DNA from 4 places in the Rhizobium sp. WSM1328 genome. Region 4 is predicted to be linked to each of the others. Evidence: riboswitches for the same ligand, from Rfam matches in the RefSeq annotation. Region 4 holds a riboswitch; each other region holds the start of a gene.
The links. A riboswitch is a leader RNA that binds a small molecule or an ion and turns the genes downstream of it on or off. The one in region 4 is predicted to bind cobalamin.
Positions count from the first base shown of each region.

Region 1: it holds a riboswitch for cobalamin, as region 4 does, so the genes downstream of both, AC2444_RS17525 (CbtB domain-containing protein) here and cobU (bifunctional adenosylcobinamide kinase/adenosylcobinamide-phosphate guanylyltransferase) in region 4, are expected to answer to the same signal.
Region 2: it holds a riboswitch for cobalamin, as region 4 does, so the genes downstream of both, nrdH (glutaredoxin-like protein NrdH) here and cobU (bifunctional adenosylcobinamide kinase/adenosylcobinamide-phosphate guanylyltransferase) in region 4, are expected to answer to the same signal.
Region 3: it holds a riboswitch for cobalamin, as region 4 does, so the genes downstream of both, bluB (5,6-dimethylbenzimidazole synthase) here and cobU (bifunctional adenosylcobinamide kinase/adenosylcobinamide-phosphate guanylyltransferase) in region 4, are expected to answer to the same signal.

Region 1 is NZ_CM172788.1:3,484,338-3,486,531, reverse strand. It holds gene AC2444_RS17530 (histidine phosphatase family protein) at 268-822, opposite strand; adenosylcobalamin (AdoCbl) riboswitch at 900-1,054, shown strand; gene AC2444_RS17525 (CbtB domain-containing protein) at 1,056-1,265, shown strand; gene AC2444_RS17520 (CbtA family protein) at 1,382-2,128, shown strand; gene AC2444_RS17515 (hypothetical protein) at 2,179-2,194, shown strand, end outside.
Region 2 is NZ_CM172788.1:3,839,751-3,841,944, reverse strand. It holds gene AC2444_RS19170 (heavy metal translocating P-type ATPase) at 1-610, shown strand, start outside; cobalamin riboswitch at 775-1,000, shown strand; gene nrdH (glutaredoxin-like protein NrdH) at 1,282-1,503, shown strand; gene nrdI (class Ib ribonucleoside-diphosphate reductase assembly flavoprotein NrdI) at 1,513-1,926, shown strand; gene nrdE (class 1b ribonucleoside-diphosphate reductase subunit alpha) at 1,965-2,194, shown strand, end outside.
Region 3 is NZ_CM172788.1:2,199,561-2,201,754, forward strand. It holds gene AC2444_RS11195 (SDR family NAD(P)-dependent oxidoreductase) at 1-66, opposite strand, end outside; gene bluB (5,6-dimethylbenzimidazole synthase) at 257-943, opposite strand; cobalamin riboswitch at 986-1,172, opposite strand; gene AC2444_RS11205 (LysR family transcriptional regulator) at 1,225-2,082, opposite strand.
Region 4 is NZ_CM172788.1:2,364,247-2,366,440, forward strand. It holds gene cobW (cobalamin biosynthesis protein CobW) at 1-631, opposite strand, end outside; gene cobU (bifunctional adenosylcobinamide kinase/adenosylcobinamide-phosphate guanylyltransferase) at 636-1,145, opposite strand; cobalamin riboswitch at 1,522-1,918, opposite strand; gene AC2444_RS12025 (chloride channel protein) at 2,178-2,194, shown strand, end outside.

The DNA of each region.
Region 1 (2,194 bases), 1.1 Mb from region 4:
GAAAAGAACGAAGGCGAGCGTGCTAATGCATCGCTCGCCCTTTCTCGTGCTTCAGGCGGTGACGATCAGCAGCGGAACGCTGAAGATGAGACCGACCAGAACCGTGACTGTGGCGACACGCATAAAACGCAGGCGTCGCGTGCGCTCGCCACTCCAATCATATGTCATTCTTCCATCTCCTTGGGACAAGGAAGTAGTCCCCGCAAAGCCGGGTTCAACATAGATGACGCGATTTGCTTGTGCAAAGCTGGATAAGATCAGCAGTCTCTAATGCTGGAAGCGCAGAGACCAGCGCTGTCCGTTGCTGGTCATGCGGATGACGGAAAGCGGCTCGACGTCGCTCAGCCAGAAGGAGGAGAGCGGCGCCTGCAGTACATGCACGATCGCTGCCCGGATGACGGCCGCGTGGCTAACGGCGATCACATGGCCGCCGAGGCTCGATTGCTCATCCATCCAGCCGGCGATGCGCGTGCGCAGATCAACAAGGCTCTCGCCGCCATGCGGGGCCCCTTCCGGATCGCTCATCCAGCCCATGAGGTTTTCCGGCTCTTCGGTCCCGATCGTCGTGATCGACCTGCCGGCCCAGCGGCCATGGTCGCAGTCGCGAAGTGCGAGGTCTATGCGGGCTTCGAGGCGGAGCGCTTCCGCGGTCTGGCGGGCACGCAAAGCCGGGCTCATGGCAATTCGATCGGCGCGGGGCGGGGGGATCATCCTGCCGGCCTCCTCCACTGCCTTATCCTCGAGCGGTTCGTCGAGCGGGAACAGGGCCTTGCGGCTTGCTGCCGTCGCGCCGTGGCAGATCCAGGTGAGGCGCGTGTTCACGGTCGTTCTTGTCTCCCGGAATGCGGCGACAGCGTCCTTCGCCGGCTTGTGAAGTTTCGTTGACAGTCTCTTCGGCGTGCAGATATAACCGTGCAGTTGCGGGTTTGGAAGCCGGTGTAAGTCCGGCGCGGTCGCGCCACTGTGACCAGCGTGTCGAAAGCTCTTCGCGCTGGAAGTCAGACCCTACTGCACAAGCACTCTTTCGACTGAACGCGTCATTCCCGGAGGAATACATGTCTGACACCACTTTCGCGCCCGTTGCGGTACCGGCGCCGATCCCTGTAGGCGAGATCCTGCCCTGGGCGATCTTCGGCGGCCTGCTGATGCTCATCGTCCTCTATTTCGTCGGCACCGAGGAAGGCGCAATGGCGCTGTTCAACGGCATGTATGTGCACGAATTCGTGCATGACGGCCGCCATCTCCTCGGCTTTCCCTGCCACTAAAGCGCGTCGCGATCTTTCAGATTCGCTCATCGCGCTATAGGTTTTTGTTTTACGCATGTCTTTATCGCAAAACCGCGGCACACTTTTGCGCGACGTGCCTTAAGGGAGTTCCGGACATGGTTGGAAACCTCTTGCTTCGCGGCATGCTCGCGGGCCTGATTGCTGGCATCCTGGTTTTCGCTTTCGCCCATACGTTCGGCGAGCCGCTGGTCGATGCGGCGATCGCCTTCGAGGAGGCGAGCGCCCAGGCGGCCGGCGAAGCTGCCGAACCCGAAATCGTCAGCCGCGCCACACAGGCCGGTCTCGGCCTTTTCACCGGCGTCATGGCCTACAGCGCCGCCGTCGGCGGGCTCTTCGCGCTCGCTTTCGCTTTCGTGCACGGCCGCTTCAGCAGCCTTTCGCCGCGCGGCACCTCGGCCGTCATCGCCATTGCCGCCTTCGTGGCGGTCGTCCTCGTTCCCGGGATCAAGTATCCGGCCAACCCGCCGGCAGTCGGCAATCCCGATACGATCGGCGCCAGGACCGAGCTGTTCTTCCTGATGATCGTCGTCTCGCTTGCGGCGCTGATTGCCGCAGTGGCGCTGTCGCGCCGCCTGTCCGAGCGTTTCGGTCTCTGGAACGGCGCGATCATCGCCGGCATCGCCTATCTCGTCTTCATCGGCGTGGTGCTCTATCTGCTGCCGCCGATCAACGAGGTGCCGGAGAACTTCTCGGCGATGGTGCTCTGGCGTTTCCGCACCACTTCGCTCGGAATGCATGTGATCCTCTGGGCAACGCTCGGCCTCGGCTTCGGAGCGCTGGCGGAAAAGCGGCTTGCGGTCGGGGGCGGGGAACGCGGCCGGCCGGCCACGGCATTGCACTGAACGCATCGAAGGACGCCGCTTTGCCGGCGCCCTGAACTTTTCGGGCGAGTATGAAAAACGACAGAG
Region 2 (2,194 bases), 1.5 Mb from region 4:
CTCGGCGTTGAACGACGAGGGCAACAGCGTGTCGGTGCTGCTCGTCAACGGTGTTGTGGCCGGCCTTATCGCCATGCGCGACGAGCCGCGTCAGGATGCCGAGGCCGGGCTCGCTGCCCTCAAATCAGCAGGCGTCAAGGCTATCATGCTGACCGGCGACAACAAGCGGACGGCAGCAGCCGTTGCCGGCATGCTCGGCATCGACTGGCGCGGCGAGATGATGCCGGAGGACAAGCAGCGGGTCGTCGGCGAATTGAAGCGCCAAGGCTTCATCGTCGCCAAGATCGGCGACGGCATCAACGATGCTCCGGCGCTGGCCGCTGCCGATATCGGTATCGCTATGGGCGGCGGCACCGATGTGGCGCTGGAGACGGCGGATGCCGCCGTGCTGCACGGACGCGTTGGCGACGTGGCGCGGATGATCGAACTTTCCAAACTCACGATGCGCAACATCCTGCAGAATATCACCATCGCACTCGGGCTAAAGGCGGTGTTTCTGGTGACGACGATCGCCGGCATTACCGGGCTCTGGCCAGCGATCCTCGCCGATACCGGCGCCACCGTGCTGGTGACGATCAACGCGCTCAGGCTGCTTCGAATAAAAATATGAATGTCGTTTCGGGGAGCCGGCTTCTGCCGGCTCTTTTCTGACGGGTTCTCCACAGCGCTTTTCCGTTAACGCTTCGTTATCCACATCATACACAGTCACGGCGATTCGCTGCCGCCATTGCTGCGCTGCCACAACAACTTGTTGACGTCATCAGCGATTCGCGTACCATATCTAGTGTTCGAGGTTCCGTCGATTCGTGAGGATCGGCGGCTAAGACGGGAATACGGTGCGTTTCGCCATCATGGCGCGGCAATGCCGGAGCTGCCCCCGCAACTGTAAGCGGCGAGCAACTGTCCGATTTCAGGTCACTGGAGCATGATGCTCCGGGAAGGCTGGGGCAGGGTGCTTTGACCCGTGAGCCAGGAGACCTGCCTCGAACGAAACGTCCACGGGCGGGGTGTCCGGAAGGTCGCGTTGCATGGCTGCGGGGAATCTCCGCATCGCGTTTCGCAGGCCCGAGCCTCCGCCCCCGAAACCTTCGCATTGAGCCACTTCGGGGTGAAGTCATGTCAGTATCTCAGTTCAGGCCGCCACCCGCTAGAGGTAGAGGGCGGATCACGCCCAGCGGCTGAACGAGCCGCATCGCTGCAAAATACAGAGTGTTTTCGACGGATATCGCGAGATTTCCGATCGATGTCCTGCGTCCCAATCGCGTCGTCACGAGGAATATCATGACCATCACCGTCTACAGCAAGCCTGCCTGCGTCCAATGCACTGCCACCTACCGCGCCCTCGACCGGTTGGGCGTCGATTATGACATCGTCGATATTTCGCAGAATGCCGAAGCGCTCGATCGGGTCCGCAGCCTCGGCTACATGCAGGCGCCCGTCGTCATCGCCGGCGAGCAGCATTGGGCCGGCTTCCGTCCCGACATGATCAGCGCACTTTCCTGAGGAAAGGCGATGGCTCTGATCGTCTATTATTCCAGCCGGTCCGAGAACACCCATCGGTTCGTCGCCAAGCTCGGACTGCGCGCGGCGCGCATTCCGCCAAATGGCGCAGACGCGTTCCATATCCGCGAACCCTTCGTGCTGATCGTGCCGACCTATAGCGGCGACGGCGGCAAGGGCGCCGTTCCCAAGCAGGTGATCCGTTTCCTCAACGATACGGAAAACCGAGGACACATCCGCGGCGTGATTGCCGCGGGCAACAGCAATTTCGGCGAAACATACGGGCTCGCCGGCGACGTGATCTCAAAGAAGTGCCAGGTGCCTTACCTCTACAGGTTCGAACTGCTGGGCACAGAAGCGGATGTCGCCAACGTCAAACACGGAATGGAACGGTTTTGGACACGGGAATTCTCGAACGCCCTTTGAAAGCAGCGGAAACGCTCGACTACCACGCGCTGAATGCGATGCTGAACCTCTATGACGATCAGGGGCGGATCCAGCTCGACAAGGATCGAATGGCGGCCAAGCAGTATTTCCTGCAGCATGTGAACCAGAACACGGTGTTCTTTCACAATCTCCGGGAAAAGCTCGATTACCTCGTGACCGAGGGCTATTACGAGCAGGAGGTTCTCGACCAGTATTCCTTCAATTTCGTGCGGGATCTGTTCGACCAGGCCTATGCCAAGAAGTTCCG
Region 3 (2,194 bases), 160 kb from region 4:
GTAGCCGATGCCGCGCGCACCGCCTGTGATTACGATGATGCGTTCCTTCAAGTCGATCATGTTCATTGGGCCGTTATCCTCCGATTGAGCCGCCGATAGCCGAATATCCAATTCCGGGACTTCGCCTTCAGCGTATCGATATGACGGTCAGGAATAAAGACATCTCAGCCTCGCACGGCGTCGGCGATACCGGTTTGCTCACCTTGACTGTCAATGGCGTGACTGTGCGATTGAGGCGATGCTCCACCGCACTGCCCTAGGCGTTCAGTCCCCATCCATCATGAAAGACGAGTTCCTCGAGCGGTAGCCGCTGCCGCCAGCCTTTGACGGAGAGTTCCGGCTCGTCATAGAGCCGGTCGACGAAACCGGCACAGAGCCAGGCGACCACCTCGATATGCTCGGGTATGCCGAGAATGCTCTTCAGATCGCCTTCGCGAAAAATGCTGACCCAACCGATTCCGACCCCTTCCGCCCGCGCCGCAAGCCAGAGATTCTGGATGGCGCAGACGGTCGAGTATGAATCCATCTTCGGATTGTGCGTGCGTCCCAGCACCACGCTACCGCTACGCGTGGGATCGCAGGTCACGCATATGCCGAGCGGCGCCTCCACGATGCCTTCGAGCTTGAGGGCGCGGTAGGCCTGCCGCCGCTCGCCGGCAAACATCAGCGCCGCCTCGTCGTTGGCGCTCGCAAAGGCGTCCCGGACGCGCGCCCGCACAGCGGCACTTTTCACCAGGATGAAATTCCACGGCTGCATGAAGCCGACGGAGGGTGCGTGATGGGCGGCCGTCAGCAGCCGCTGCACAACATCATCAGGCAAAGGATCGGCCAGGAACTGGCTGCGAACGTCGCGCCGCGTCTTGATCGCGTGATAGACGGCCTCGCGTTCGGCCAAGGAAAAACCGGACGCCGCCGAAAGGGCATCCTCATCAAAGGGTCGCATCGTCAAATCCCCAACAACGCAACCGCCCCGCCGTCCGCGCGGATCGGTCTATCTAGCCAGGCCGGTCTTCTGACTCGGCGTCATCCGTCTGCCGCAACCTTCCCGGCAAAAGCCAGTGGCGTGATGAAGCGGCAGGCGTCGGCCTTACAGCGTTGGGCACGTTCCGGCCTTGCACCGGATTCCCGATTCTCCCGCCTTACCGACGGGCACCTGACGGCGCATCTATTTCAGGAAAGCGCGGCGGCGGCAAGCCGCGAGCCGATGTGGCGTTGAAGCCGCGTTCAGTTGGCAGAGGCGCGATGTTCCCTGAACGCCGCAGCCAGGGTTCTGAGCGCCGAGCGCGATCTTGCATCCGTTAGTGTCGAATGCAGGACGATCTCCGACGAGGGCAGCGGCGGCAGGCTGAAGCGCTGACTCACTTCCATCGAGCCCACCGGCGCGAGACGGTGGGAGAATGCCGCGACCGCAAGCCCAGCCGACACCGCCGCCGTCATCACCAGCGAGCCCCCGCCCAGGAAAACCTCGTTCCAGGCGATTCCTGCACCATCGAGCGCGTGGGTAGCGATGTTGTGGACGCCACAAGATGGCGACAGTGCAGCAAGACGCAGCGGCTCACCGCGGCGATACTCGAACTGCGGTGCCGCGAACCACCCGAAATGCTCCGGCCCAAGCACCTCACCGTCACGCCGGTCCTCTTCCCGGCGAATGATCGCCGCATCCAGCTCACCGCGATCGAATGCATCGAGCAACACTCGAGAATTGTCGAGCCGCACCTCGATCGTCAGCCCTGGATCGTGAGCGCTGAGACGCGCCAGAATCGTCGGAACCTCCGGCCCCGCCACATGCGCGGCGATGCCGAGCGTGAAGTGCCGGCTTGTCGAGGAAAGGGCTGCGACCGCACGATCATGGGCGCCGATGAAATCCCGCGCGGATTGAAGAAAGACCGCGCCCTGCGCCGATAGGCGCACCAAGCGCGGGGTCCGCTCGATCAGCCTGTGGCCGAGACGCTCCTCCAGCCGCTTCAACTTGACGCTGATTGCCGCCTGAGTGCTGCCTAACGCCTCGGCGGCGCGGGTGAAGCTCTGCAGCTCGGCAATGGTCACGAACGCCCGCACCGCATCCACATCGAGCATTGTTATAGCAACCATCCAAAATTGTTGTTTCTGAAATAGAAAATCATCCAATTCAGTTATGGTCAAGCGCCGACTATGGTGGCTCGAACCGGCAGCGCCCCGATTTCACCTGTCATCG
Region 4 (2,194 bases):
TCATGACAGGCTTGCGGGCGGTGCGGGAGGCGACCTCGTCACGCACCCTGATAAGGCCGGCAGCATCGATCAGGTCGGTCTTGTTGAGCACGATGAGGTCGGCGCAGGTGAGTTGGTCCTCGAACAGCTCCTCGATCGGGCTTTCGTGATCGAGCGATTCATCCTCGGCACGGCGCGCATCGACGGCATCATGGTCGTCGGCGAAACGGCCGGCGGCAACCGCAGCGCTGTCGACCACCGTGATGACGCCGTCGACGGTCACCTGCGTGCGGATGTCGGGCCAGTTGAAGGCGGCGACCAGCGGCTGCGGCAGGGCAAGCCCCGAAGTCTCGATGACGATATGGTCAGGACGCTGTTCGCGCTCGAGCAGCTTGGTCATCGTCGGAATGAAGTCATCGGCGACGGTGCAGCAGATGCAGCCATTGGTCAGCTCGATGATATCGTCCTCGGTGCAATTCTCCGCACCGCAGCCCTTCAGCACATCGCCGTCAACGCCGAGATCGCCGAATTCGTTGATGATCAACGCAATCTTCTTGCCGCCGGCATTGGTGAGCAGGTTGCGGATCATCGTCGTCTTGCCGGCGCCGAGAAAGCCGGTGATGACGGTTGCGGGGATCTTCTGCTGGTTCATGGACTTAACCCTTCATTTTCAGCGGCAGGCCTGCCGCGATGAAATAGACTTCGGCGGCCTTCGCCGCGATCGATTGGTGCAGCCGGCCGGCATGATCGCGAAAATCCCGCGCCATGCGATTGTCGGGCACGATGCCGAGACCGACCTCATTGGAAACGAAAACGAGCCGCGCTTTCGCGGCGGGCAGGAAATCGGCAAGGGCGGCGAATTCCGCCGCCATGTTCCGCTCCTCCATCATCAGATTGGTGATCCAGAGCGTCAGACAGTCGATCAGCACGATGCGCCCCGGTCCGTCGATGGCGGTGAGCTTGCCGACAAGATCGAGCGGCTCCTCATGCGTCGTCCAGGACGGACCGCGGTCGACCTTGTGTTGGGCGATGCGCGCCTGCATCTCCTCGTCCCATGCGCGGCCGGTCGCAAGGTAATGGCGGTCGAGTCCGGCGGCCGTCACGAGGTCTTCGGCGAAACGGGATTTGCCGGAGCGTACGCCGCCGAGGATGAAGGTGGCAGTCATGCTCAAACGCCCCTCAGGGAGAGTGCGTAGCCGTGGCTTGTTCCGAGTGCACCTTTCTCGGCTACTGAGGGTGTGACACCCCCCTCTGTCCTGCCGGACATCTCACCCACAAGGGGGGAGATTAAATCGCCGAGAGCTTTTCTCCAAACAATTGATGTAGGGCGACGGTCGTGCTGCTTGCCGATCTCCCTCCTTGTGGGGGAGATGTCCGGCAGGACAGAGGGGGGGACCCAGCATTCGACATAAACGGCCGAAAGCACACCTCTTGCAGCACTGCTTGGAGGCGTCGCGCGCCCTGCACCAGGCCGCGCCGAATTCAATCGTTCAGCCAAGACAACCTCCGTGCTGGCAACGGGCATAGTGCCCAGGTGTGGGCTTCTCGCCCGGCCGCATGGCAGGTCTCCTGGCTCGCGGTTATCGGCCGCGATCGGGGCGGACCGGAAACCGGTCGCCCTGATCGTGCCAGCGGATCATCCTCGCCTTCCCGGCTGCATCAGTGAAAAGGTGGACGATTCGTAGACTTGAGAGGCGTCCGACCCCGGTTGATCACCATGCATATCCAGTGGCTTTTCCGGCATGTCGCCCATCCCGCCCGCTTGCATGATTGCAAGCCGCCGGCCGGAAGGGCTTAGTGCCGGATGGAAGACCCTGACCGCTCTACAGTCGCGGGGTCGGCTGTGATGAAGGCGCCCGGCTTGGGTCCGCCCCGTCACATTCCCTTTTCATCCGGAAGGGCGCAACACCGATCCGGAACCATCCGTTATGTCAGGATGGTCAGTCGACCATCCGTTATCGGGATGGTTAGGCAAGCGCAGGGGTGAAGTCAACCGGCCTTCACGGCTAGGGAATAGCCGGCCGGTTGGAGCGCCCACGCCAACACGACTTACTCTACCTAAAATATCGTCTTTTATCAGAGACTTACGTGATAAATATTTATCCCGCGCTCCGGCTTTTCGCCGCAATTGCGTCGCAAGCGGAGTGCCCGACCATCTCCGCCCTTGACCGGGCCTCTCCCCGCCTAGTTGTCTAGCCATGCTTATGAAATTGGA